Regions from separate parts of the Paenibacillus sp. ISL-20 genome, predicted to be linked through region 1. Evidence: riboswitches for the same ligand, from Rfam matches in the RefSeq annotation. Region 1 holds a riboswitch; each other region holds the start of a gene.
What was found. Region 1 has a riboswitch for ZMP and ZTP ahead of rpiB (ribose 5-phosphate isomerase B). Riboswitches for the same ligand answer to the same signal wherever they lie in the genome.
Positions count from the first base shown of each region.

Region 1 (8,170 bases):
ACTCGCTCTCTAGGGAGAGCTTGAGTTTGGAGAAGGAGGCAAAGCAGGCGCTTGAGGAAGCGGGGCAGGTGCTCGAGCTTGGTGGAACGGTGGCCTTTCCGACGGAAACGGTCTACGGGCTTGGCGCGGACGCCGGCAATACGGAAGCGGTCGAGTGCGTCTTTGCCGCGAAAGGCCGGCCGTCGGACAATCCATTGATTGTGCATATTTCGGAGCTAGCTCAGCTTGACGGTTTGGTCCTTCATGTAAATGAGACGGAACGGGCGCTGATGGCAATGTTCTGGCCTGGGCCGCTGTCGCTGGTACTGCCCGTTAAGCCGGGTGCTGTCTCTCCTCGCGTGACGGCGGGGCTTGATACCGTTGCTGTGCGGATGCCGGATCACAACGTGGCGCTGGCTTTGATCAGCGCCGCCGGGCGTCCGCTGGCCGCGCCGAGCGCGAACCGTTCCGGTCGGCCAAGCCCGACGCTGGCCAGCCATGTCCTGGAGGATCTGGCCGGGGCGATCGACGGCGTGCTCGACGGCGGCCCGGCCGGGGTTGGCGTCGAGTCGACGGTGGTGCAAGTCGGCGAAGACGGGGCCGTCACGGTGCTCCGCCCGGGCGGCGTCACGGCCGAGCAGCTTGCCGCCGTTGCGGCAAGCGTGCGCATGGACCCGGCGCTGCATCGCGCCGCCGGGGAGGGGGAGAGCCCGGCGCCGCGCTCGCCGGGCATGAAGTACACGCACTACGCACCGAAGGGCGCGATGTGCGTGGTGCAGGGTCCGCGTGCCGACGCGGTGTCGGCACGCATCGCGGCCGAGCTTGAGGCGGCCGCCCGGCGCGAGGAGGTGACAGGCGTGCTGTCATTCGACGAGCACATCGGTCACTACCACGCGGACGTTGCCGTCTCGCTCGGCAGCCTGGCCGCGCCGGAGGAGGCGGCCCGCCGGCTGTACGCCGGCCTGCGCCGGTTCGATGACGAAGGCGCGACCTTCATTCTGGCCGAAGCGTGCCCGGAACAAGGCCTCGGGGCAGCCGTCATGAACCGGCTGTTGAAGGCCGCGGGACACCACATCATCGATGTGAATTGAGCTGCTGAATGAACGCTTTTGGCATCATTTACCCCTTGTCCGCATATGGTGTACAAGACCATGGGACTTGGGGGAATGGGCATGCTGGAGGCGTCTGTCCAATCGGGACAGCTTGCGGCGATTCTGCTGATGGCGGTTGCACTCGGGCTAGACGCATTTTCGCTTGGAATTGGAGTCGGAATGAGAAGCGGTATGCGCTTAGGCCATATGCTGGGCATCAGCTTCATGATCGCGTTGTTTCATATGTTGATGCCGCTGCTGGGCTTATTTGCCGGCCGCTATGTAGGCATGTTACTGGGTCACGTTACAGGGCTTGCGGCCGGCGGACTGCTGCTTCTGTTAGGCGGGCATATGATGTATAACGCCTGGCGGGGCGGAGAAGGACAGCGAATACATCCTACCGCATTTTTAGGCATGCTGCTGTTTTCGCTTAGCGTCAGCATCGACTCCTTCTCCGTAGGCGTTTCGCTCGGGATGTTTGTGGATGATGTACTGTTGATCGTGATCTCCTTCGGGATCGTGGGCGGTTTGCTGTCTATTCTCGGTTTGCTGCTTGGCCGTCAGGTAAGCAATAAACTGGGGGAGTACGGTGAAATGCTGGGTGGGCTCATTTTGGTTATATTTGGTATCATGTTTATCTTTTGACGTTATATTTGTTACAATAACCCCAAAGAACCTACTAACGGGAGGAACGGGACCTTGAAAAATATACTGTTTGTCTGCACGGGAAATACCTGCCGCAGTCCAATGGCTGAAGGTATGCTGCGCAAGCTTGCCAAACAACGGGGCATCCCGCTGGAAACGAAGTCCGCCGGTGTCTCGGCCGTGGATGGAATGCCGGTGTCCCATCATGCGGAGTCCATACTACGAGACCAGGATATCCAAGAACGCTTGGTGTCCAAACCGTTGACTGCGAATCTGGTGGAGTGGTCAGACTTGATCCTGACGTTGACCCAGTCGCATAAGCAGTATGCTATAAGGCAGTTCCCGCACGCCGCAGACAAGATGCATACGCTGAAAGAGTTTGTTGAGGATGACCGACAGGTGCTGGATGATCTGCGGGAGCAGGATAGTCTGTATGCGGCGCTTGAGCTGGCCAGATCGCTAGGCCGCGACGTCAGCGACCGTGACCGGGAGCGTCTGATCGAGCTGCGCCAGTGCATTCCGAGCTTCGATATCTCCGATCCTTTTGGAGGCTCGCGGGAGGAATATGAAGCGACGGCTGCAGAGATTCGGACGGCGTTGTTCCGTCTCTTGGACAAGCTGGAGGCGGATCGGCATAGCTAAGCCTTGCTTTGATCGATATGAAGCCTACCATTGGGCTAAAAAGCCACTTGCCTTTCACATGGTATTGCTTTAAGATGAAGTTGAAAAACAATGATCCGGTGTAACTGGCGACGAAGTGGATGAAACCACGATGGAGCATCGGAATATACGGCCGGTCGCCTGGGCAAAGAGCATTTGGAGCACAATACGTGCGCCGACTGCTCTTTTTTCGTCTTTTGCGCCCGATTTGGGTTATAATGAAACAAGCTAAAACGCAAAAGCGAACATACGAGGGGGTTTTTCATAGATGAAAATTGCATTGGGTACGGATCATGCCGGCATTCGTCTGAAAGAGGAGATCGTGGAAGTCATTCGGGGTCTTGGACACGAGGTGGAGGATCTGGGCTGCGGCTGTTCCGATTCCGTGGATTATCCCGATTATGCCCTTCCTGTGTGCGAGAAGGTAGTCTCGGGTGAAGTGGATCGCGGCATTCTGATCTGCGGTACGGGAATTGGCATGAGCATTGCGGCCAACAAGGTGCCGGGCATTCGCTGCGCGCTGACACATGATGTGTTCTCAGCCAAAGCAACGAGAGAGCATAACGACAGCAACGTGATTGCGCTGGGTGAGCGTGTCGTCGGTCCCGGACTTGCTGCCGAAATCGTCAGCGCATGGCTGACAACGGATTTCAGTCATGGCGAGCGCCATATCGGCCGCGTGAACAAGATCAAGGCCATCGAGGAGCGTTACCTGAAGAATGAGTCGCGATAATTGAATGCGTAATACAGCTGCGGCTATCGTGATATGGGAATGAAGCATCTTCTGTGAAAAAAATCATCGGGAGGACTGTGACATGACGGATATCTCCAAGGTTTCCTTGAACGAACAGACAGCGCGGATTGTCCGCGAACTGGCCGAAGCGGCCGTGTTAGGACCCGGTAAAGTGCTGGTCATCGGCGCCAGTACCAGTGAAGTGGTCGGACGCCGGATCGGTACAGGCGGCGCTCTTGAAACGGCGCAGCAGCTCCTTCAGGGCATTGCCGAGGTTCAAGCGGAATTCGGTTTCGCGGTGGCTTATCAATGCTGTGAGCATCTGAACCGTGCGCTTGTCATGGAACGCGAGCTGCTCGAGCGGCTGGGCTTGACGGAAGTAGCGGCTGTTCCCATTCCAGGAGCGGGCGGGTCGATGGCTTCCGCGGCTTACCGCAGCATGAAGGAGCCTTGTCTTGCGGAATCGATTGAAGCACATGCGGGAGTTGATATCGGCGAGACGCTGATCGGCATGCATTTGCGGCGAGTGGCGGTTCCGTTCAGACCGACCGAGCGTTATATCGGCGAGGCGCGCGTAACCGCGGCTTATACCCGTCCGAAGCTGATTGGCGGAGAACGCGCGGTGTACCGGCTCGAGCAGAGGGATGATTCCACACTATGCGATTGATTCAAATGAGAACTCGCTTTTTTAATTATGACAACTTGTAGTATTGACTTTGCAAGAAAAAATAACGATTGATTATGGGAGGATATGAACATGATGGAACATTTGCGGAAGAGTGACCCGGCTGTATTGGAAGCGATGGATTTGGAGCTGAAGCGTCAACGCAGCAACATTGAGCTGATTGCCTCTGAGAATATTGTTAGCGAAGCGGTTATGGAAGCAATGGGGACGGTGCTGACGAATAAATATGCGGAAGGCTACCCTGGCAAACGCTATTACGGTGGCTGTGAGCGTGTGGATATCGTGGAAGATATCGCCCGTGACCGCGCCAAAGAACTGTTCGGAGCCGAACATGCCAACGTTCAGCCGCACTCCGGTGCGCAAGCGAACATGGCGGTATATTTGGCAGCTCTGAAGCCTGGAGATACCGTGCTCGGCATGAACCTGGCCCACGGCGGCCATTTGACTCACGGAAGCCCGGTTAACGCTTCCGGCCTTCTGTACAATTTCGTTGCCTACGGCGTGCAAGAAGACACGTTCCTGATCGATTACGACGAAGTCCGCAAAGCGGCATTCAAGCATCGCCCTCGTCTGATCGTGGCGGGAGCAAGTGCCTACCCTCGCATCATTGATTTTGAACGGCTTGCTGCCATCGCGAACGACGTTGGCGCGTTGTTCATGGTTGATATGGCTCATATTGCCGGTCTCGTTGCGGCAGGTCTTCATCCGAATCCGGTTCCGCATGCCCATTTTGTAACGACAACGACGCATAAGACGCTTCGCGGACCTCGCGGCGGTATGATTCTGTGCAAAAAAGCTTGGGCGCAAGCGATCGATAAAGCGGTATTCCCTGGCTCCCAAGGCGGCCCGCTTATGCATGTTATTGCTTCCAAGGCCGTTGCACTTGGCGAAGCATTGGATCCGTCCTTCAAGACGTATGCAGAGAACGTTGTGAAGAACGCGAAAGTGCTGGCCGATACTCTGATCGAGGAAGGCTTGAACATCGTATCCGGCGGAACCGATAACCACCTGATGCTGGTGGATACCCGCAATCTGGACATCACCGGTAAAGACGCGGAGAAAGTTTTGGACTCCATCGGGATTACCGTGAACAAGAATGCCATCCCGTTTGATCCAACCAGCCCGTTCGTAACGAGCGGTATCCGTATCGGTACCCCTGCGATTACTTCCCGCGGTATGGATGAGCAGGCGATGGTGAAAATCGCGAAAATTATTGCCATGACATTGAAGCAGCCAAAAGACGAGGCAACGCTTGAAAAAGCTGGCCGTTTGGTGGCTGAGCTTACAGATCAATACCCTCTCTATATTGAAATGAAATATTAATCACAGTCTCCTCCGCAGAAGAAGCCTATGATAAGAGGACCCCGCCTGATGCAGGTGGGGTCCTTTTAAGAGCTATAAACATTCTGGCCAGATTGCTATGCTCTCATTTTCCCAGTCAGGTAGCTTCGCGGTTAGCATCAATATAGGCGAAAATGGAAAACCTAGGTTCAGGGCAGAAGGAGATCCGGTTTAGTTATAAGGTCAAAAACTCATGGAATAAAACATGACCCGTGCAGGTGTCAATTGACTAGAGGGAATGATATAATAGACAGGATTTATGGAGCTCACAAATATTTTACGCCCATATTGAAATAACATTTGTACTCAAACCGGAGGGACCAGACATGGGAAAATTGGTGATTTGTGATCACCCGTTGATTCAACACAAACTTACATTTATCCGCGATATGCGGACTAACACAAAAGACTTTCGCGAATTGGTAGACGAAGTCGCGACTTTGATGGCTTATGAAATTACGCGGGAGGTTCCTCTTGAATCGATATCCGTGCAGACGCCGGTAGCTGAAACCCAAGGCAAAGTCATTTCCGGCCGCATGCTCGGCTTGATTCCGATCCTGCGCGCCGGTCTAGGCATGCTGGATGGAGTTGTCAAGCTGCTTCCTGCAGCAAAGGTAGGGCATGTCGGATTGTTCCGTGACCCCGAAACGCTTCAGCCTGTTGAATATTATACGAAGCTTCCAACGGACGTTACGGAACGGGAATTGATCGTCATTGATCCGATGCTCGCGACGGGCGGATCCGCCATCGCTGCTATCGACGTGCTGAAGAAACGCGGCTGTACCCAGATCAAGATGATGAACCTCGTGGCTGCACCGGAAGGTGTGAAGGCTGTCCATGATGCCCATCCGGACGTGGACATTTATGTTGCTGCTCTCGATGAGGGCCTTGACGACCATGGCTACATCGTACCGGGCCTTGGGGATGCAGGGGATCGGCTGTACGGCACGAAATAAGAGCCGATTAAGTCATTCGTACGTCTTGAATATTTGAAAACAAGCAAAGAGGGGTATTTCAAACATGTCAAAAGTGAAAGTGATGACGATATTTGGGGTCCGCCCCGAAGCAATCAAGATGGCGCCGCTTATTCTGGAGCTTCAACGTCACCCCGAGCATATTGAATCGGTCGTTTGTGTTACTGCGCAGCATCGGCAAATGCTGGATCAGGTGCTGGATGTGTTCAAAATTGTTCCCGACTATGATTTGGATGTCATGAAGGACCGTCAGACGCTCAACGAGATCACCGTGCGCGTTCTGGAGGGTCTTGAGCCTGTTCTTCGTGAGGCTAAACCGGATATCGTGCTGGTGCACGGCGATACGCTGACAACGTTCCTGGCCAGCTATGCAGCCTTTCTGCAGCAGATTCAGGTTGGCCATGTCGAGGCGGGTCTGCGGACGTGGAACAAGCTGAATCCTTATCCGGAGGAGATGAACCGTCAGTTGACCGGTGTGCTTGCTGATCTTCACTTTGCACCGACGAACTGGTCCGCCGAGAATCTCCGCAAGGAGAACAAACCGGAATCCCGCATCTATGTTACGGGTAATACGGCTACGGACGTATTCCAGTACACGGTGCGTGAAGGTTATACCCATCCGGTTTTGGACTGGGCGAAGGGCAAACGCTTGATCCTGATGACGGCACATCGCCGCGAATCCCAAGGGGAGCCGCATCGTCAAATATTTGAAGCGGTAAAGCGCATTGCCGATGAATTTGAGGATATCGCCATCGTATATCCTGTACATCCGAGCCCTGCCGTTAAAGAGCCGGCTCATCGCATTCTGGGAGATCACCCGCGCATCAAGCTGATTGATCCGCTGGATGTTGTGGATATGAACAATATCTACACCCATACGCATTTCATTATTACGGATTCCGGCGGCATGCAAGAGGAAGCTCCGTCATTCGGCGTGCCGACGCTGGTGCTTCGGGATACGACTGAACGTCCGGAGGGCATTGAGGCCGGTACCCTGGAGCTGGTAGGCACCCAGGAGGAGAATGTGTATGAACGGATTAAGGTTCTTCTGACTGATCAGCAGCTCTACGACAAGATGAGCAAAGCTGCTAATCCGTATGGTGATGGACAAGCTTCACAGCGAATTGTCAATGCGATTTTGCACCATTTCGGCATCCGAAAAGAGCGTCCTGAAGAATTTCACAGAATGTTCACAAAGGCATAGTTTACCGTATTCTGATGGGCAAGGAGACAGCATACAGTTGAACTGTACGGTTACCGCGGCGTTTTGTGCAATTTAGACTGCTCAAAACGCCGATTTTACACGGTAAATCCATCAAATCGATTCATTGACAAACTCTTGTTATATTCAGTAAAATGAGTTGGGATTAGAGGTTCATATGAAAAATCCGAAAAGTCAAGATAACCCTTGGTTGATAGCGCTATACATTAGCGGGGCTGGCGGTTTGCTTGCCGCTTACATTCTCATCGGTTTTTTTACCGGGCGATGGCTCATGAATCATTTGGACGGGCCCAGAGTGTGGCTTGCCATTGGTACGCTTTCGGGGCTCTTTGTAGGGATTTTGAATATCGCTCTTCTCATTAAAAAGTTTTTGGGGGCCCAGGCGTGAATGATTTGACTTCCATTGTGAACGCTGTATTTAGAGTATCATTACTCTTATTGTCTGCCTTGTTTCTCGGATGGGCTCTCTATCCGGAATTTCGCCCGATTTTTATGGGGTTGATCATGGGCATGGCGGCGGGATTGTTTAATGTACGCTTCCTCTCCATGAAAGTGCAGCAGCTGGCGCAATTGGCTGTCGATCCGGAACCGAAAAAGTACAACTTCGGCTTTATTACGAGATTGTGCATCGGATTTCTGATTGTTATCTTCGCCGCTAAACTCGAGCAGGTATCTCTCGGCGGTGCAATTGCCGGTCTGTTCATACCCCAATTGTTGACCATTCCTGTCAGCATTGTGTTCAGTTTGAGAAACAATCATTGATCAGCGCTAACTTGGAAAGGGGTGAAAACAATTTTATGCATGATTCACCGATTATCAAACTTGGCGGATTGAATATTG
Region 1 is NZ_JAGGRD010000036.1:299,127-307,296, forward strand. It holds gene J7E85_RS22170 (L-threonylcarbamoyladenylate synthase) at 1-1,070, shown strand, start outside; gene J7E85_RS22175 (manganese efflux pump MntP) at 1,152-1,715, shown strand; gene J7E85_RS22180 (low molecular weight protein arginine phosphatase) at 1,770-2,357, shown strand; ZMP/ZTP riboswitch at 2,448-2,529, shown strand; gene rpiB (ribose 5-phosphate isomerase B) at 2,644-3,108, shown strand; gene J7E85_RS22190 (TIGR01440 family protein) at 3,191-3,775, shown strand; gene J7E85_RS22195 (serine hydroxymethyltransferase) at 3,866-5,116, shown strand; gene upp (uracil phosphoribosyltransferase) at 5,461-6,090, shown strand; gene wecB (non-hydrolyzing UDP-N-acetylglucosamine 2-epimerase) at 6,155-7,312, shown strand; gene J7E85_RS22210 (AtpZ/AtpI family protein) at 7,488-7,718, shown strand; gene J7E85_RS22215 (ATP synthase subunit I) at 7,715-8,092, shown strand; gene atpB (F0F1 ATP synthase subunit A) at 8,128-8,170, shown strand, end outside.

Region 2 (8,170 bases), on a different contig from region 1:
TCTCTTGTGGTCATGATTTCATCCAAATAGGAAACCCCAACGATTTTCCATCCGATATTAACGACCGACTTCACCGTATTCAGCCGCTTGACTCCATCCGATTCATCAATGTAACTGTCCGAAGAAGTAAGTGCCCGTTCTACGCTCTCATTCCGAAGCCCCATGTAAATTAACTGCTGCTGGGGATGATACACAATGTTTCCCGCTCCTTCATCGATGATGTACGCATACCCCCGCTTACCCAGGCTGATGCGGCTGCTCAGCTCATCGATCTTCTTGAAGTTGATATCCACCAGCAGAATAACATACGTCGGCTCTCCGTTATGAGCAACCGTAATTCCTTTGCTCATCGTGACAACCCATTTAAATGTATGGTCGTACAAATTCTGAACATGCGGCAGCGAGAAGCTCAGATGGTTGGAGACTCTCATGGCCGAGTGAAACCAGCTCTGCTCCGTCACCCGGGCGCTGGGCTTAACCGGCATGGCCGGGTGGTTCCTCAGCATATCGCCCTGTTCATTAAATAAAGCGATGGAGACGATGTCATCCCGACTTCGCATGATGGTGTTCAGCTGTTGAGTCACTTGCTCATCGTCCCATTGCCCGTCCGCGAGCATATTTTCCTCAATGGCCCGATACAGCTGTGCCATCCCGTCCACATAATCCTCGAGATTATAGCTGACCTGATCCACGATTTGCTGGGCATTCAAAAACACGCTTTGCTCCGCCGATCGCGAGAATTTATTGAACAACAGAACAGCTACCACGATCACGATCAGCAGAATAAATGCCGAGAAGGACCACATGATGATCGATTGAATGCTGTGTGCGCGAAATCGCCTGACCCACCGCTGAATGGTTGGTTTAAACGAGTCCCGCTTAGCATACGTGATTTTCACCGAGTTCTACCCCCTCGCTTGTGTCCGGTATTCCTTGGGTGAGATGCCGACCTGCTTCTTGAAGCAGAAGCTGAAATAATTCGGATCTGCAAATCCGATACGCTCCGCGATTTCGAACGCTTTAAGTTCCGATGATCGAAGAAGCTCTTTGGCCGTTTCCATCCGAAGCTGCATCAAATACTGCACGTAGGTCATTTTGACTTCTCTTTTGAACACAGCGCTAAAATAGCCTGTACTGATATGAAGCTGCACGCACAGCTTCTGCAGCGATAGCTCCGAGTCACCGTAATGCTCCCGGGTATATTGGAGTGCCTTCTCCACGATGTCTTTGTACGCATGCTGCCTGGAGCTGGCGATATGCTTGCGTATAGTCAAACAGACATCCTGAAGCCAGGCTTTAGCCTCCTGCAATCCGGAAAACTTGAAGATCTCCGCATGCAGCTGAGACCCTGCGCCGAACAACGCCTCGATCTCAATCCCGGATTCTTGAGCCGATCTCAATATAGCCGTTACAACCTCCAAAAGGTATACCTGAACGTCCTGAATGGTACAGGAGGCACCCATAAGTTCATCAAATATGTGCGAGATTGCTTCAGTTAATTCCTCTTCCGTTCCGAGTTTTAGACTGCGGATCAGCGCTTGCTCCTTTAATTCATCCAGACGAACTCCCTCCGGTCTCGGGCGCTCAACATCATCAATGAAGATGACTTTCTCGGCACCAAGAATCAACCGGTAGTCGAGCGCCAGCAGCGCATCCTGATAGGAATACTTAAGGTCGGACAGATTCCGCACCATAGAGCCCACGCCAATCGTAACCGGGAGCTTCAAATAATGAAGAATGCTTTTTAACAAGCGGTCAAGTGTCACCTGCTGCTCGCTAAACCACGCTTCGTTTTCGCTCTCGTCATTCGTAATCAACAGCACAATGCTGTCCTGATATATGAATACGCTTACAAGAAATTCGGGATCCAGAAGCTCCTTAGCAATGTTCAGCATGGCATGCAGCATTAAATCCAAGTCTCCCGAATGGCGAAGGGAAGTTGAGGACGTATGCTCCTTATCTACAGAAGCGGGATATAATGCCATAACGGCAGCCAGGTAACTCCCCCCATTCAAAGACAAACCGTAATTTCGAGTCTTCTCCTCAATGATCGAGCGGGGCAATTTCCGGGTGAGCAGAGACGCAAGAAACGATTCCCGAAGCAAAGGCAGGCTCGTGCGGTAATGCTCCTTCAACTGGCGCACATCCTCACGCTCCGTAACCTCCATATCGATCTTGTCTTTGATCTTCCCCAATAGCTCCGTGAAGCTTTCGCCAGAGAATGGCTTCAGCAAATACTCGTCCACGCTGAGCGTAATCGCTTGACGGGCATAATCAAATTCATCGTATCCGGTTAAGATCACGATTTTGCACAGCGGCTGAAACTCTCTGAGCCACGAGGCCAGCTGGAGCCCATCCTGAAACGGCATACTGATATCGGTAATGACGACATCCGGCTCCAATCGCTCCGCAAGCTCCATGGCCTCTCTCCCGTTCTCCGCCGTTCCCTCGATCGTAAATCCGCAGGCTCCCCACTGGATTTCCTGCACGAGTCCCTCCCTAACATCGGCTTCATCGTCCACTAACAGCACTTTATACAAGGCAACCTCTCCTGTTCTAATCTGTCAAATTAGTTAAAAGCATCTAATGTGATCTTACCCCGGCGCATCCAAATTTGGAATGCATCTTTTTTCAAGCTTGATGAAGCAAAAAAAAAGAACGAATGCATGGCTCTTGAACAACAGAATGATTTCTGTTCATAAAGTCATGATTCGTTCTGATTTCAATTGTGTAAAAATCCTTACGCCTGAACAGGTACGGAGACGGGTTTAGCAGGCGCGCTTAATCTTTTAATGCTCAGGTAATAGGCAATGCCGAGCGGAATGACAGCTCCGAGCCAAGCCAGCGGATTTGCCAGGCTTGCGCCGAGGAACCCGATCTGCGCGGTCAGGAAGATGGCTGCCAATACCCGCATAATCAGTTCCATAATGCCGGCTACGGTTGGGATAAAGCTCTGCCCCAGTCCCTGCAGCGTGAAGCGGTAGATGAACAACAGCGACAGCAGCAAATAGGTGCTGCCGTTCGATAAGAAGTACAGCCTGCTAAGGGACAGCAATTCTTCCTCTCCTTGACCGACAAAGAGGCTGACGGCTGCAGGACCCGCAAATATAACCAGCAAGCCCACGGCGAGGCTGAAGGATCCCGAGACCCATATGCATTGTTTAACTCCAAGCTTGATTCGGTCTATGCGATTCGCTCCGAAGTTCTGGGCAGCAAAAGTCGCCATCGTAATGCCAAAGGAACTCATGGGCTGCGTAGCAAGCATGTCAATCTTCTGAGCTGCCGTATATGCGGCTACGGCCGTTGCCCCAAGACCGTTAAGCGTAATCTGTAGAATGATGGCTCCAATCGCAATGATGGAGGCTTGGAAGCCCATCGGAAAACCGACCCACATATGCTTGCGTATAAATGTCCAATCGATGGACCAATCGGCATTCTTGAACTGCAGAAGCGGAACTTTTTTGTGAATGTATAATAAGCAGAGCAGGCAGGAGAACAGCTGCGATACCACCGTGGCAAGCCCCGCTCCGGCTACTCCCATCTTGAATACGAGAATAAATAACAGATCAAGTACGATGTTCAGAATGCTTGCGACCACCAAGAAGAGAAGCGGCGTCCGGCTGTCCCCAAGTGCTCTGAGCAGGTTAGCCAGCAAGTTGAACAGAACGGCTGCGCCAACACCCCAGTTAATAACGATTAAATACGAATAAGCATCATCCAAAATTTCTGCCGGCGTGTTCATCATGACGAGGACGGGCCTCGTAAATATGACACTCACAATGGTGAGGAAAACCGTGAATACAAGACTAATCCATATACTTGTTCCCACGCTTTTGCGGACGCCCGCGATATCCTTGGCGCCAAAGCGCTGCGCCGTTATGATGGACAAACCTGCCGTCAAGCCTTGGGCAAAGCCAATGACAAAAAACAAAATACTGCCCGTCGAGCCAACAGCCGCAAGTGCGTTTACACCAATAGTACGCCCCACGATCAGGGTATCCGCCATATTATAAAATTGTTGAAAAATATTTCCGATCAAAAGCGGGATCGTAAACATGATAATCAGCTTGATCGGACTTCCTTGCGTCATGTCTCTCATGTAGATTCTCCTATGCCGTCATAAACGTTCCTCTATATATTTATTTGATATTATAATGCTTTAAATATGCCTATAGAGCATCGCATTAAGAACATTATAATGGGTGAAGGTCGTTTGTATTCTTGTGTATCTTATCATGAAAGAACATAAATTTCTGCATATTTATCATCAAAACCAAAACAAGAACAGGTTATCAGCATTTGAACCGTTCGTAGCCGATTTTGATCCATGATCTTTCCATAACAGAAGAGGCTAACCGGTTATTCCGGTTGACCTTTTCAACATAATATAATGAGCTCTATCAATGGAATCCCGATGATTTATGCTTCTTCAACAGCAAGCTTATCCAAAGCCAGCTTCGCACGCGAGCGGGCTTCCTCCACTGTGCCGGCGGTTGACAACGCAACTGCGATCCGTCTTCCGATCTTGGTCACCGGTTTCCCAAAAATGCGCAGCTGCGTATTCGGAACAGCCAGTGCTTGCTCGGCGCCGGTAACTGTATAATTCTCCAGCTCTCTCGCCGCTTTAAGCGGACGGCTGGCTCCCGGCGTTATCAATTCGATCTCCGGGATCGGAAACCCAAGAATGGCACGGACGTGAAGCGCGAATTCAGATAAATTTTGCGTGACCAGTGTAACCAACCCGGTATCATGCGGTCGCGGAGACACCTCGCTAAAATACACTTTATCCTCAGTCAGGAACAATTCAACCCCGAACAATCCATAACCGCCAAGCTCATCGGTAATTTTCCTTGCAATATATTTAGCTTCCTCGATTTGCTCTTCCGACATATTGTGTGGCTGCCAGGATTCGATATAGTCCCCGCTCTCCTGAATATGTCCGATTGGCGCACAGAAGCTTGTTCCATTGACGGAACGAACGGTCAGAAGCGTGATCTCCGACTGGAATATAATGAATTCCTCAATGATCACTCTTCCGTTCTGCACACGGCCGCCCTCCATGGCGATGTTCCAGCAGGACTCGATATCTCCTTCGCAGCGGCATACGCTCTGGCCTTTACCTGAGGAGCTCATCAGAGGTTTAATTACACATGGAAACCCCATGTCCAGAACAGCCTGTTTAAACTCCTCATAAGTATCGGCAAATCGATAGCCCGCAGTAGGCAGCCCTAACTCCTCTGAAGCTAACCGGCGAATCCCTTCTCGGTCCATCGTAAGCTTTGCAGCTCTGGCAGTAGGAATAACCCGGTACCCCTCTTCCTCCAGCTTAACCAGTTCCGAGGTAGCCAGCGCCTCGATCTCAGGTACGATCAGGTCCGGCTTCTCCTGCTCAATGATTGCGCGCAGTTTCTCCCCATCCAGCATATCGATGACATGGCTATGATCGGCAACATGCATGGCAGGAGCGTCGGCATAACGATCGACGGCTATGGTTTCCACACCCAGTCTCTGTGCCTCAATCACGACTTCTTTTCCCAGTTCTCCCGAACCTAGCAGCAGTATTTTCTTCGTTTTTAACATCGTTGTTTTATCCCCTTTTCGTAGTTTCAGAGACTTATAGAATCAGAAAATAATAAAGAGGTAAGGGAAGTAAACTTCCCTTACCTCTGCCCAGGCGTACGGCCGTCGTCATCTATGTGCTCCCTCATGGTCCCCCATGCTGCGCCAGTCACACATAAACCTATACATTGTTGTTTAAATCATACTGAATCTTCCCGTTAATTGCAATATCACCATTAGGCGACATTAGGATTTAGACTTCAGCATATCGATTGCATCCTTCAGCGATTGAGAAAACCACTTCTTGGGGTGAATAACCAACTGAATGTCCAGTCGAATGTCGGAATGCGCAAAGGGAAGAATCGCAAGCTCACCACGTTTGATTTCCTCCTCTGCTACCATCTTCGGCAATAATGAGATGCCCGTACCGGACGTCACATATCTCTTGATTGCCTCCGGATTGCCCAATTCCAGGCCTATTCGCATTGGAACTCCGCTAGCACGCAGCACCTTTTCCAACATCATGCGGTAATTACAACTATCCTCGGGCATAATCCATTCGGCATCAGCCAGGTGTTCTAGCTCTATGACAGGTTTAACAAGAAGCGGATGATTCGGATGGGCAATCAGCAGAAGGGGCTCTTCCCGAATAGCGATCCAATTCAAGGAGGAATCCTCTGGTTTTCTATCCAAAATAAGACCGAGATCATACTCGCCCTCTCTCACCTTACTGATAATGCTATCTTCACGATCCGGTTGTATACGGATGACAAGATCTTCATGCCTTTGTTTCAGCTGGTGAATGACGGACGGAAGAAAATAAGCGGCCAGCGAGTCTATCGTTCCGATCGATAAGGTGCCTCCACCTTGCTTGGTCAGCTTTTCCTTCGACTGCTGAAACAGATCCAGCATTTGAACGGCATACTTAAACAGCTCCTCACCGGACTTCGTCAGGCGCAAGCCTCTGCCATAACGTTCAAACAGCTTGACGCCATATTCCTTCTCCAGCTTCTGAATCTGGGTGGTTACGCTGGATTGAGCATAACCCAACTCATTCGCGGCTTTCGTAAAACTCTGGCGAATCGCAACCTCCCTGAAGGTTTGCAGGTAGATAAGTTCCATCGCTCTCTCCTTATCAATAATATTGATAATAACTATCTATTATTATAGATAACTCCGATCTTAATTCCCATGTTAAAAGTATAGCCATCACTCATGAATTGGAGGAAAGGTTATGTTGAGTCAGCAAGAACTGCATGGCATTTTTGTTCCTGTGATCACTCCCTTTTTACAGGATTACGAACTGGATCTTCCTTCTTATCATCATTATTTGAAGAGTTTGTTATCCTACGATATTCAGGGATTGGTCATCAACGGAACGACCGGTGAAGCGCCGACCGTAGCTTGGGAGGAAGTCGTGCAGGTTGTGGAGGAAACGCGGGGGAGTCTGGGCGGACGGCTATTACCGCTCATCATTGGTACCGGTACGAACGATACGGTATCCAGCATAAAGCGAACGGAACTGGCAGGCCATATCGGTGCTGATGCGGTATTGGTCATCACGCCGTATTACAGTCGCCCTTCGATCGATGGCATTCTGCAGCATTTCCGAAGGGTGGCCGAGGTCGGGATCCCGGTAATTCTGTACGAAGTTCCATCGCGTACTGGAATCCGGTTACCGGTTGATGTCATAAGAAGAATCATGGAGATCCCCGGCGTGATCGGGATGAAAGACAGCACTGAGAGTACGGAGCTCATGAGAAGCTTATCCCATTACGATACGAAGCCCGTTCTATGCGGCAACGATGTCCTCTTTCATGAAATGCTGGTTCATGGAGCCTCTGGTGGAATATTGGCGTCGGCCAATGTGAATACCGAGGTTTTCATTCGGGTGTTTCAATTAGCTGCCCAAGGAGATTACTCTCGATCCGAAATGGAGTTCGAAGGCCTGCTTCCCTACATTCGTAAGCTGTTTGAAGAATCCAATCCCGCTCCGCTAAAATGGTTGCTTGCCAAGCAGGGTATCATCTCATCGGACACCCTTGGACTGCCTATGGGACCCATTACGGATGAGCTTAAGCTCTCATTAGATCATGCAATTCAACAACTGAAAAACACCGACTTCTCGGTGTAACCTGCTTTCTCCTCGAGAACGGCTAGGCGTACTCGCTGCTTTGCCATTCTTAAGCTGAAAGATTCATATTATGGGGCATGCACACTTTCAATTCAGGACAAATGTGATGGATGATGCAGATATTTATGCGAAAGTATGAAATTCCTGCTTAGATCTATCGCTTTAAAGGATTGATGAATGATTTCGACCCACTTATAATATGGGTACATTCAATCCTCCCAGAATTTTGAAAGGAGATTTGCAGTGCTACCCTATTCCAGCCCTAATCATGATTTTGCCTTTGAACAATCTGTAATCGGAATGGCAATGGTATCGCTTGATGGAACGATTCTCAAGGTGAATTCGGCACTATGTGATCTATTGGGATACACACAGCAGGAGTTAACTGCCGGGGCGCCGCAAGAAGAAAACAGCTTCCGCGAATTATTCAATCAAGTGGTTCAGAACGCGAGTGCCGCTCAAGATCATCAGCAATCC
Region 2 is NZ_JAGGRD010000053.1:71,805-79,974, forward strand. It holds gene J7E85_RS26725 (cache domain-containing sensor histidine kinase) at 1-899, opposite strand, end outside; gene J7E85_RS26730 (response regulator) at 906-2,540, opposite strand; gene J7E85_RS26735 (MATE family efflux transporter) at 2,741-4,099, opposite strand; gene purT (phosphoribosylglycinamide formyltransferase 2) at 4,420-5,580, opposite strand; ZMP/ZTP riboswitch at 5,662-5,742, opposite strand; gene J7E85_RS26745 (LysR family transcriptional regulator) at 5,806-6,681, opposite strand; gene dapA (4-hydroxy-tetrahydrodipicolinate synthase) at 6,794-7,693, shown strand; gene J7E85_RS34960 (ATP-binding protein) at 7,937-8,170, shown strand, end outside.
Region 2: another riboswitch for ZMP and ZTP. It lies ahead of purT (phosphoribosylglycinamide formyltransferase 2); the one in region 1 lies ahead of rpiB (ribose 5-phosphate isomerase B).

Region 3 (8,170 bases), on a different contig from region 1:
AACTATACGATCTCCTGCGCTTCCTTGCCCAGGAGACCCAACATACGAAGGCCGTACTGTATACCATCTTGATCAACATCCCGGGTTATATATCTGGCCGCCTGCTTGACAATCTCCGGCGCATTGCCCATCGCCACACCGTAGCCCACGTACGACAGCATCTCCAGATCATTCAGATAATCGCCAAATGCGATGCTATCTTCCAAATCGATCTGAAGCAGCTGAATCAATTGTTTGATCCCTCCGGCTTTGGAGCCGCCAGCCGGCAACACATCGATTCCATAAGGGCCCCATCGAACGAAATCGAACCGACCTTCGAATCTGTTCACGTAAGCAGCTTCCTCTTCCTCCGTGCAGAATACAATAGCCTGATAAATATCTCTGCCCAAGTAATATTCGGGATCATATTCCGGGATCGTGAGTTTCAGTTCCCCCCAGCTTGAATCGATATGAACATGCTGAGTTACGTTCATCTTCATGGCCTCACTGCCGGCATATATGATCGGATGATCAAGCTCCACGGCCTGCTCTGTCAGCTGCTGCAAGGCGTCTTGTGCTAATGGATTTCCATATATCGGTTTGCCTTCATGAACCACATACTGACCGTTCAAACAAACATAAGAATTGATACCGAGCTCTTCCCGCAGCTCTTCAAAATGATAAGGAGCGCGCCCTGTCGCTATGGCGACGATGTGCCCGGCTTCCTTTAACTCACGAATGGACTCCTTGGTTGTAGCTGGAACCTTCTTTTCATGATCCAGCAGCGTCCCGTCAATATCAAAAAATATGATTTTCTTATTCAATAAAACTCGCCCCTCTTCCGTATATTCTTGCCAGTAACCATATTGTAAATGATGAAAAGCATTTCAGAGCAAGCCATTATTTCTGCAAGGTCGATCGGACGCTTCCCGATCATGCATAAAAACCGCGCCGGAGCGCGGTTTTTATGATATCAAAAATCGAATAAATATAAATAATTATTTCGCTTCCGAGCGAACCTCATCGAGCATTTTATCATTGAATCCGAACAACCAAGTCAACACAAAAGTTAGAGCCATCGCTGTTAAGTTGCACAAAATGTAAAGTGGAAGCTGACTGTTCAAGTATAAGAGCGTACCGGGAATAACGGTAATCGCCATACCCGTAGCCTCAAGCTGGAAGATGGAAGCCATGAAACCGCCCACGCCACCGCCGATCAGGGCGATAACGAACGGTCTGACGTAACGGAGGTTGACCCCGAAGATCGCCGGTTCCGAAATTCCCAGCATGGCCGAGAATGCGGATGGCAGCGATAATGCCTTTAGTTTTTTGTTTCTCGTCTTGAGTCCGACAGCCAGACAAGCTGCGCCTTGAGCTGCCATGGCGCTTGTCACGATCGCATTAAACGGATTGCTTCCTGTCTTTTCGAGAAGCTGAATTTCAAGAAAATTAAAAATATGATGCACGCCCGTGACCACAATAATCTGGTTGAAGAAGCCGATCACAAGACCCGCAATGCCGAACGGCAGCTCCAGCAAGAAGGTGGTCACGTTCATGACTACCTCTTCCAGAGAGTGGAACACGGGTCCGATTGCGAACAGACCAAGGATGATCATAACGAGCAGGGTTAAAAATGGCGTAACGATCAAATCAATCGCTTCAGGAATACGCTTTCTCAAAAATCTCTCGAATTTCGCGCCCAGCAGTCCGATGAAGAAGGCTGGCAGGACCGAACCCTGATATCCGACAACCGGAATGAAATCGAAGAGCATGAGCGCTTCGGCCGAACCGTTCGCCACGCTATATGCGTTGGGAAGAGCCGGGTTAACCAGCATCAAACCCAGCACGATACCAAGCACAGGGCTGCCTCCGAACACCCGGAATGCGGACCATGCCACCAATGCTGGCAAGAAAGCAAAAGCCGTATCCGTCAGTACCTGGGTGAAAAGCAGAAAATTAGGCGAAATATCGTCGGGCGTCGCTCCAAACCAGGCGAGGACGGTTTCTTGCGTCAATAATCCCCGTAATCCCATGAACAAACCTGTGGCGACTAGTATCGGGATAATCGGCACAAAGACGTCACCGAACGTGCGAATCGCCCGCTGAAACGGATTTCCTGATTTTTTCGCCTCGGATTTCAACTCATCCTTGCTTGTGCTCTCAAGCCCAAGCGATTCTACCGCTTCAAAAATCTGATTAACGGTTCCTGTTCCGAAAATGATTTGATATTGGCCGGAGTTAAAAAAAGCTCCTTTAACCTTATCGATATTCTCGACCTTCTTCTGGTCTATCTTCTTCTGATCGTGAACCATAATTCGGAGTCTCGTAGCACAGTGGGCAAAGGAAGCGATGTTCTCCCTGCCACCGATGGCTTCCACTACCTGCCTTGCAATTTTCCGATTATCCGCTGCCATGTTCATTCATCCCCTTCTATATCTTTTACGGCTTGGGCAAGATCCCACTTCGTGACCTTTAAGCCAGTGCTGCCGTTTTTTGCGAAAAATCGAATATGACGGCTGTCCTGCTTGGGAAATATCCGACTCGTAAACACCTCTTGGCCATCATTGACGAACACTTCTGCCGAAGAAATATCCACAAAGAGATGGAATTTGATCGAGTCTGCTTTGTTATGCAGCATACAGGTTCGTGTCGTTCCGTAATCACTCACAATCGTTGCACCCGATGATGAGCGATCTAGCGTAACCTTTTGCCTGACGGCGTCATACCAGATGACGGTCCGCTCCGTTTCGCCAGCTCGAAATTCAATGCCAACAACGTCCGCTTCGATCCCATGAAACTCGCATGTCATCTCGAATACGGTTCCCTCAACCCCTGCATAACTCTTCACTTCGCTGTAAAGCGTATCCGCTGCTTCCATCGCTGTCGTCTCACGAAGAAGTTCCAACTCGGGGACAGGCAGCTGAATCAGCTTACCCTCACGGAACGAGAGCGTACGTGGAAGCGTCAAACAATGCGCCCAGCCATGCGAATCGGTTGGATAGACGACCTCCGGCAAGCCCATCCAGCCTACCATGATGCGCCGGTCTTTCTCATCCACCATGGTCTGTGGTGCGTAGAAATCAAAACCTCTGTCCAGTTCGTAAAAGGAGCCGTGTTCAAACTCCAGCGTCCCCCGATCCAGCGGCTTGCCCGCGATGTAGCCAGATTGGTAAACGTTCCGGAATTCGTCGCCTTGCGGACTCAGCCCCTGCGGCGAAAACAGCAGCACGCCCTGTCCTTCCAGTTCAAAATAATCGGGGCATTCCCACATATAGCCGAAATGTTCAAGACGGGTCTGGATTTCCCCTTTGTATGACCAATCCAGCAAATCCGGTGATTCATACACGACAGCCGTTCCTGTTTGATCGTCCCTTTGGGCGCCGATGACGAACCGGAACAGGTCTTCGTCTTTCCATACCTTCGGATCCCGGAAATGCTCGGTATATCCGTCCGGCACACGGTCAATCAGCGGCTTATCGAGCTTCGTGATGGTGCCAACACGGTCCATCACGGCCATGCATTGATAAGAATGCCTGTTCCATTCCTCATCCCGGGTATTCCCGGTATACATCAGATACAGTTTGTCGTCTTTCACGATCCCGCTTCCCGAATAGGCGCCATATGCATCATGCGAGTACCCGGGCTCAATGGCGATGCCTTTGTTTTGCCAGTGCACCAAGTCCGTGGAGGAGGTATGGTACCAGTATTTCAGGCCGTGAAACGTGCCCAGAGGAAACCATTGATAAAACAAGTGGTATTTCCCGTTATAATAAGAAAATCCGTTGGGGTCATTCAGCAAGCCCATGATGGGCTGTACGTGAAACCTCTGCCTCCATTCGCTTCGTTTCGCTTGCTCCTTCAAGGAGGCAATCTCTTCAGGAGAGGCCTGATCCAGGCGTCGGTATCTCCGTTCTCTGTCCATGTCTCTTCTCCTTGTATATAGGCTTTCTCAAAAAACAAACTGATCATGCTATGCGTGAACATCAGCCTAACCCATTTCTAACGGAACCGGTTCCAATCAGGGTTAAAAATAATGAACTCAGCTCCAATACCAAGCAAAAGCAGTATTGGAACCGGTTCCTTTTTTTTCAGTATAAAATACCTATTTTAGATTGTCAACGCTTTCCCGATGAATCATATCGCAATTCATGACCGTCAGGAAATCCACAGGCTCGTCGTTGACCAGCTTTATGATATGCTGAGCGGCGAGGTGGCCCGCTTGGGAATATCCATATTTAACCGTTGTCAATCCGGGATGAATTACCTCGGTAACGTCGTATCCGCCAAATCCGGTAACGGAGAGTTCGTTGGGGATCTGGATGCCCTTCATATGAGCCGCTTTCATAACGCCTAACGCGATGTTGTCGGTAGCGCAGACCATTGCAGTTGGCAGCGTTCGGTTCAACTCAAAAATGGACAATGCGGTCTTTACACCATCCGACATCTTAAACCCACTCTCATAGAGAACCGCCTCCACCTCGTCATACTCGCTTAACGCCTTCAGAAACCCTTCCTTCCGCTGAACTCCGACAGCAACGTCTTTTTCCGTCACGCCGATATAAGCTATATGACGGTGTCCCATGGACAGCACATATCGGCCCATGTCATAACCTGCGGCATAGTCGTTATATATCATGCTGTGGACATCCTTATGCTGTTGTCCGAGCAGGATGACGGGGACGCCGATCTCTTTAATCGCTGCAAGATGCGTTTCCGTCACCTGAGTGGCGAATAAAATAATCCCAGATATTTTTTGTCTGGCGAGATCATACAGCGCTTCAATCTCCCTGGATAAGTCCTGGCTTGCATTAATAATGAGAAGCTGATAACCGTGTTTTCTTAATTCTTCATCCATGCCGGCAACGGTCTGTGATGCTGAGAATGAATCCAGACGGGGCACAATGGTACCGATCATGCTGGTTTTTTTCGCTTTCAAGCTCTGTGCAAACGAATTCGGAATATAACCGGTTTCCTGAATGACCAGCTCTATCTTACGGCGTGTTGCATTACTGACAGAACCTCCGTTTAAGAAACGGGAGACGGTGCTTTTGGCAACTCCGGCTTTTTTGGCAATATCTGCAATCGTGTTCTTCATTCGGTGCTCCCGGGAGCCGCTTGCGGCGCTGCAACGAACAGATTATCCTCCACAGCTCCTTGCTCCGCAGCACAACTGGAAATGAGTTGTTTGTGCATGAATCTCTCCCCTTCGATTTTGCTTTTTCCTAACTATACCATGACGTCCAGGTATCCGTGAAATGCAGACTCCACCCCGAGCATTTGATGGGCAATACTTTTCTGCGTTCCAGATTCTAGCGAGGAACGAAGCGATTCAAAGGGGGATTCTCCATGCAAATCCCCTTTCGGGACGCGCAAATGGACCGTGCCTTATCCCGTTATTACATGGTTACTGTTAACCTTGCACGGTTCGCTCAGCCGATTCGACGGTATGCTTCAGCAATGTAGCAATCGTAACGGGGCCAACACCGGCAGGTACTGGTGTAATTGCGGATGCCAACTTCGCGCAGGCATCGTAATCGCAGTCGCCGATATTGCCTGGATTATAGCCGGCATCCAATACGACGGCTCCCGGCTTGATCCAGTCCCCTTGAATGAAATTAGGCTTGCCTACGGCCGCAACCACGATATCTCCCTGGGACACAATCTCCCCAAGGTTCTTCGTTCTCGAGTGGCAGATCGTAACGGTAGCATTGCGATTAAGCAGCATCATCGATACCGGCTTACCCAGAATCGGACTGCGTCCGACCACCACGGCATGCTTCCCTTCGATCGGCAGATCATAATAATCCATAATCGCAATAATCGCAGCAGGCGTACAAGACGGATAATCGGCAAAACCAAACGCATTCTGCGAGAAACCGAGCGTGGTTACTCCATCCACGTCTTTTTTAATGTCAATGGCATCAAAGGCTGCCCGTTCATCGATATGATGCGGTACCGGATGCTGCAGCAGAATACCGTGGACATTCGGATCCTCGTTCAGCTCTTGAATCGCAGCAATCAGCTCCTCGGTCGTTGTCGATGTCTCCAGCACTACTTTCTTGGATATGATGCCAAGCCGCTCGCAAGCATTTCCCTTCATCCGCACATAGGTCGCCGAAGCAGGATCATCGCCAACCAGAATCGTTGCCAGACAAGGCGTTACCCCCTGCAACTTCAACTCCTGTACCTTTACAGCCAGCTTGGCCTTGATATCGTCGGATACCTTTTTTCCATCTAAAATTACGGGTTCCTTACTCATGCTAATCCGCTCCTTCGCCATTGTATTAAAAAACATAAAGAGGCAAGGCGACTGATCGTCTCCTTACCTCTTGCCCAGGCGTACGGCATATGATCCTATGTGCTCCCTCTTGGTACCCCAAGCTACGCCAGTAACACATAGATAACTTTTTTTAATATACCACGACTTTGGACTTCACGCTACCGGGTATGAAGCCGACCGCTTTAAATCACAATCTCTTTGATTCATTTGCGGGAAGCACACATGATTCTGATTAGTCTCTCGGATAATTCACTTCCATAATGTCCATAAAAGGAACCTTCGTAATAACGCCATTCTGTTTCATATGTACCTTCCCTGTTCGGGAGTCCATTTGATCGATTTGCCCGCGGACCGCCTCTTCCCTTCCCCAGACCGTCAGCACGATAACCGATTCCTCCTGGTAAGCTTCCGTAAGCTGATTTCCGAGTTCTTCCAGTACAAACTCATCTCTAGTGGGTCTCTTTGGAACCTTTGCTTTTGCCATTACCTTGTCCTCCTGATTGATGTTGCTCATGCGTCAGCATTACATTCTGAAATACGTTAAAGCTATCATCGAAACATGAATTGGGAATCTTCTTCCTATTCTTCCTATTATACAACAAATACAAAGCAGGTGCTCTGGACTTGATAGGTATAAGTTCTGGACAGATAAATAGATTGACCACATCATTAAATGATTTTTTAAAACCCGGTCCTTCTGAAGGGCGCTTTCTAAACAGGGTAATAACTTTTCCTGCAATTGAGTTTTTAAATGATGAATTTCCGCATATTCCCCTGCTTCTTTCGTATTCTTCTTTATGAACTTTTCCATGACAAAAATCCCCTTAAGTAAACTGTAGCGCTCTTCTTCAGCACTGTCTACGCAAAGGGGATTATATTCTAGATTACCTGTAAAGCCCTCAAGTGGCTCCTTATCCATTCGTAATTATTACGATTAATTTTAATCAAAAAAATATAACCTTACAGTGATAGCTCTTCGATGGCCATCCATGGCAGCGGATTGTTAAACGTCGACCAATCCAGCTGCATTTCCTGATCGGTCAACAGACAATCGTCCAGCTCCTGCTCGATTAGTGACTGTTCCATCCCAATCCCGATCATCACGAGCTCGGTCATCCGATCCCCCCAGACGGCATCCCATTTTCGCTGCACATCCGGCTCACTCTGAATAAGTTCCTGCTGTTCCTGCTCGGTTAAAGCAGCCACCCAATATCCAGCTGGCCCGAACTGAATCGAAGGACCCGCTTGACTTAGACTTGCCGCAACATCCTCAAGCACTGCCAGCCAAGCGATCCCTTTCGCGCGTACGACCTCTTCCGGCCAATAACTCATGAATGCTGCCAGCCGCTCCGGATGAAACGGTCTTCTTCTCCGATAAACAAAAGAGCTGATGCCGTATTCATCCGTTTCTGGCACATGCTCTTCCTTCTGAAGCTCCTGAATCCAGCCGGGGGCCTGACTGGCTTTCTCAAAATCGAATAAACCGGTATTCAGAATTTCCGCAGGTGCGACTTGTCCTTTCACAGTACGTATGATTTTGGCGCTTGGCTGAAGCTTATGAAGTATGCCTTCCACCTTGGCCAATTCGTCTTCGCTTACCAGATCACATTTGTTCAACAGCAGCACATCACACGTCTCAACCTGGTCGATCAACAGATCCACCACTTCCCGCGTATCCTCTTCGCCCAGCGCTTCCTTCCGATCGAGCAGGCTTTGGCCCGAAGAGAAGTCTTTCCAGAATCGGTTCGCGTCTACAACCGTCACCATGCAATCCAGCCGTGCTAGGTCGGACAGCTGTACACCGGATACCTCATCTGGATAAACAAAGGTCTGCGCAACAGGCACGGGCTCGCTAATATAATCACTGTAGTATTAATAATCTACAGCCCAAAATGATACTCAATATCTACC
Region 3 is NZ_JAGGRD010000001.1:352,262-360,431, reverse strand. It holds gene J7E85_RS01985 (Cof-type HAD-IIB family hydrolase) at 3-803, opposite strand; gene J7E85_RS01980 (sucrose-specific PTS transporter subunit IIBC) at 978-2,399, opposite strand; gene J7E85_RS01975 (glycoside hydrolase family 32 protein) at 2,396-3,901, opposite strand; gene J7E85_RS01970 (LacI family DNA-binding transcriptional regulator) at 4,082-5,074, opposite strand; gene J7E85_RS01965 (bifunctional 5,10-methylenetetrahydrofolate dehydrogenase/5,10-methenyltetrahydrofolate cyclohydrolase) at 5,390-6,238, opposite strand; ZMP/ZTP riboswitch at 6,304-6,383, opposite strand; gene J7E85_RS01960 (YolD-like family protein) at 6,492-6,743, opposite strand; gene J7E85_RS01955 (hypothetical protein) at 6,783-7,178, opposite strand; partial or broken gene J7E85_RS01950 (CobW family GTP-binding protein) at 7,220-8,116, opposite strand; gene J7E85_RS01945 (recombinase family protein) at 8,140-8,170, opposite strand, start outside.
Region 3: another riboswitch for ZMP and ZTP. It lies ahead of J7E85_RS01965 (bifunctional 5,10-methylenetetrahydrofolate dehydrogenase/5,10-methenyltetrahydrofolate cyclohydrolase); the one in region 1 lies ahead of rpiB (ribose 5-phosphate isomerase B).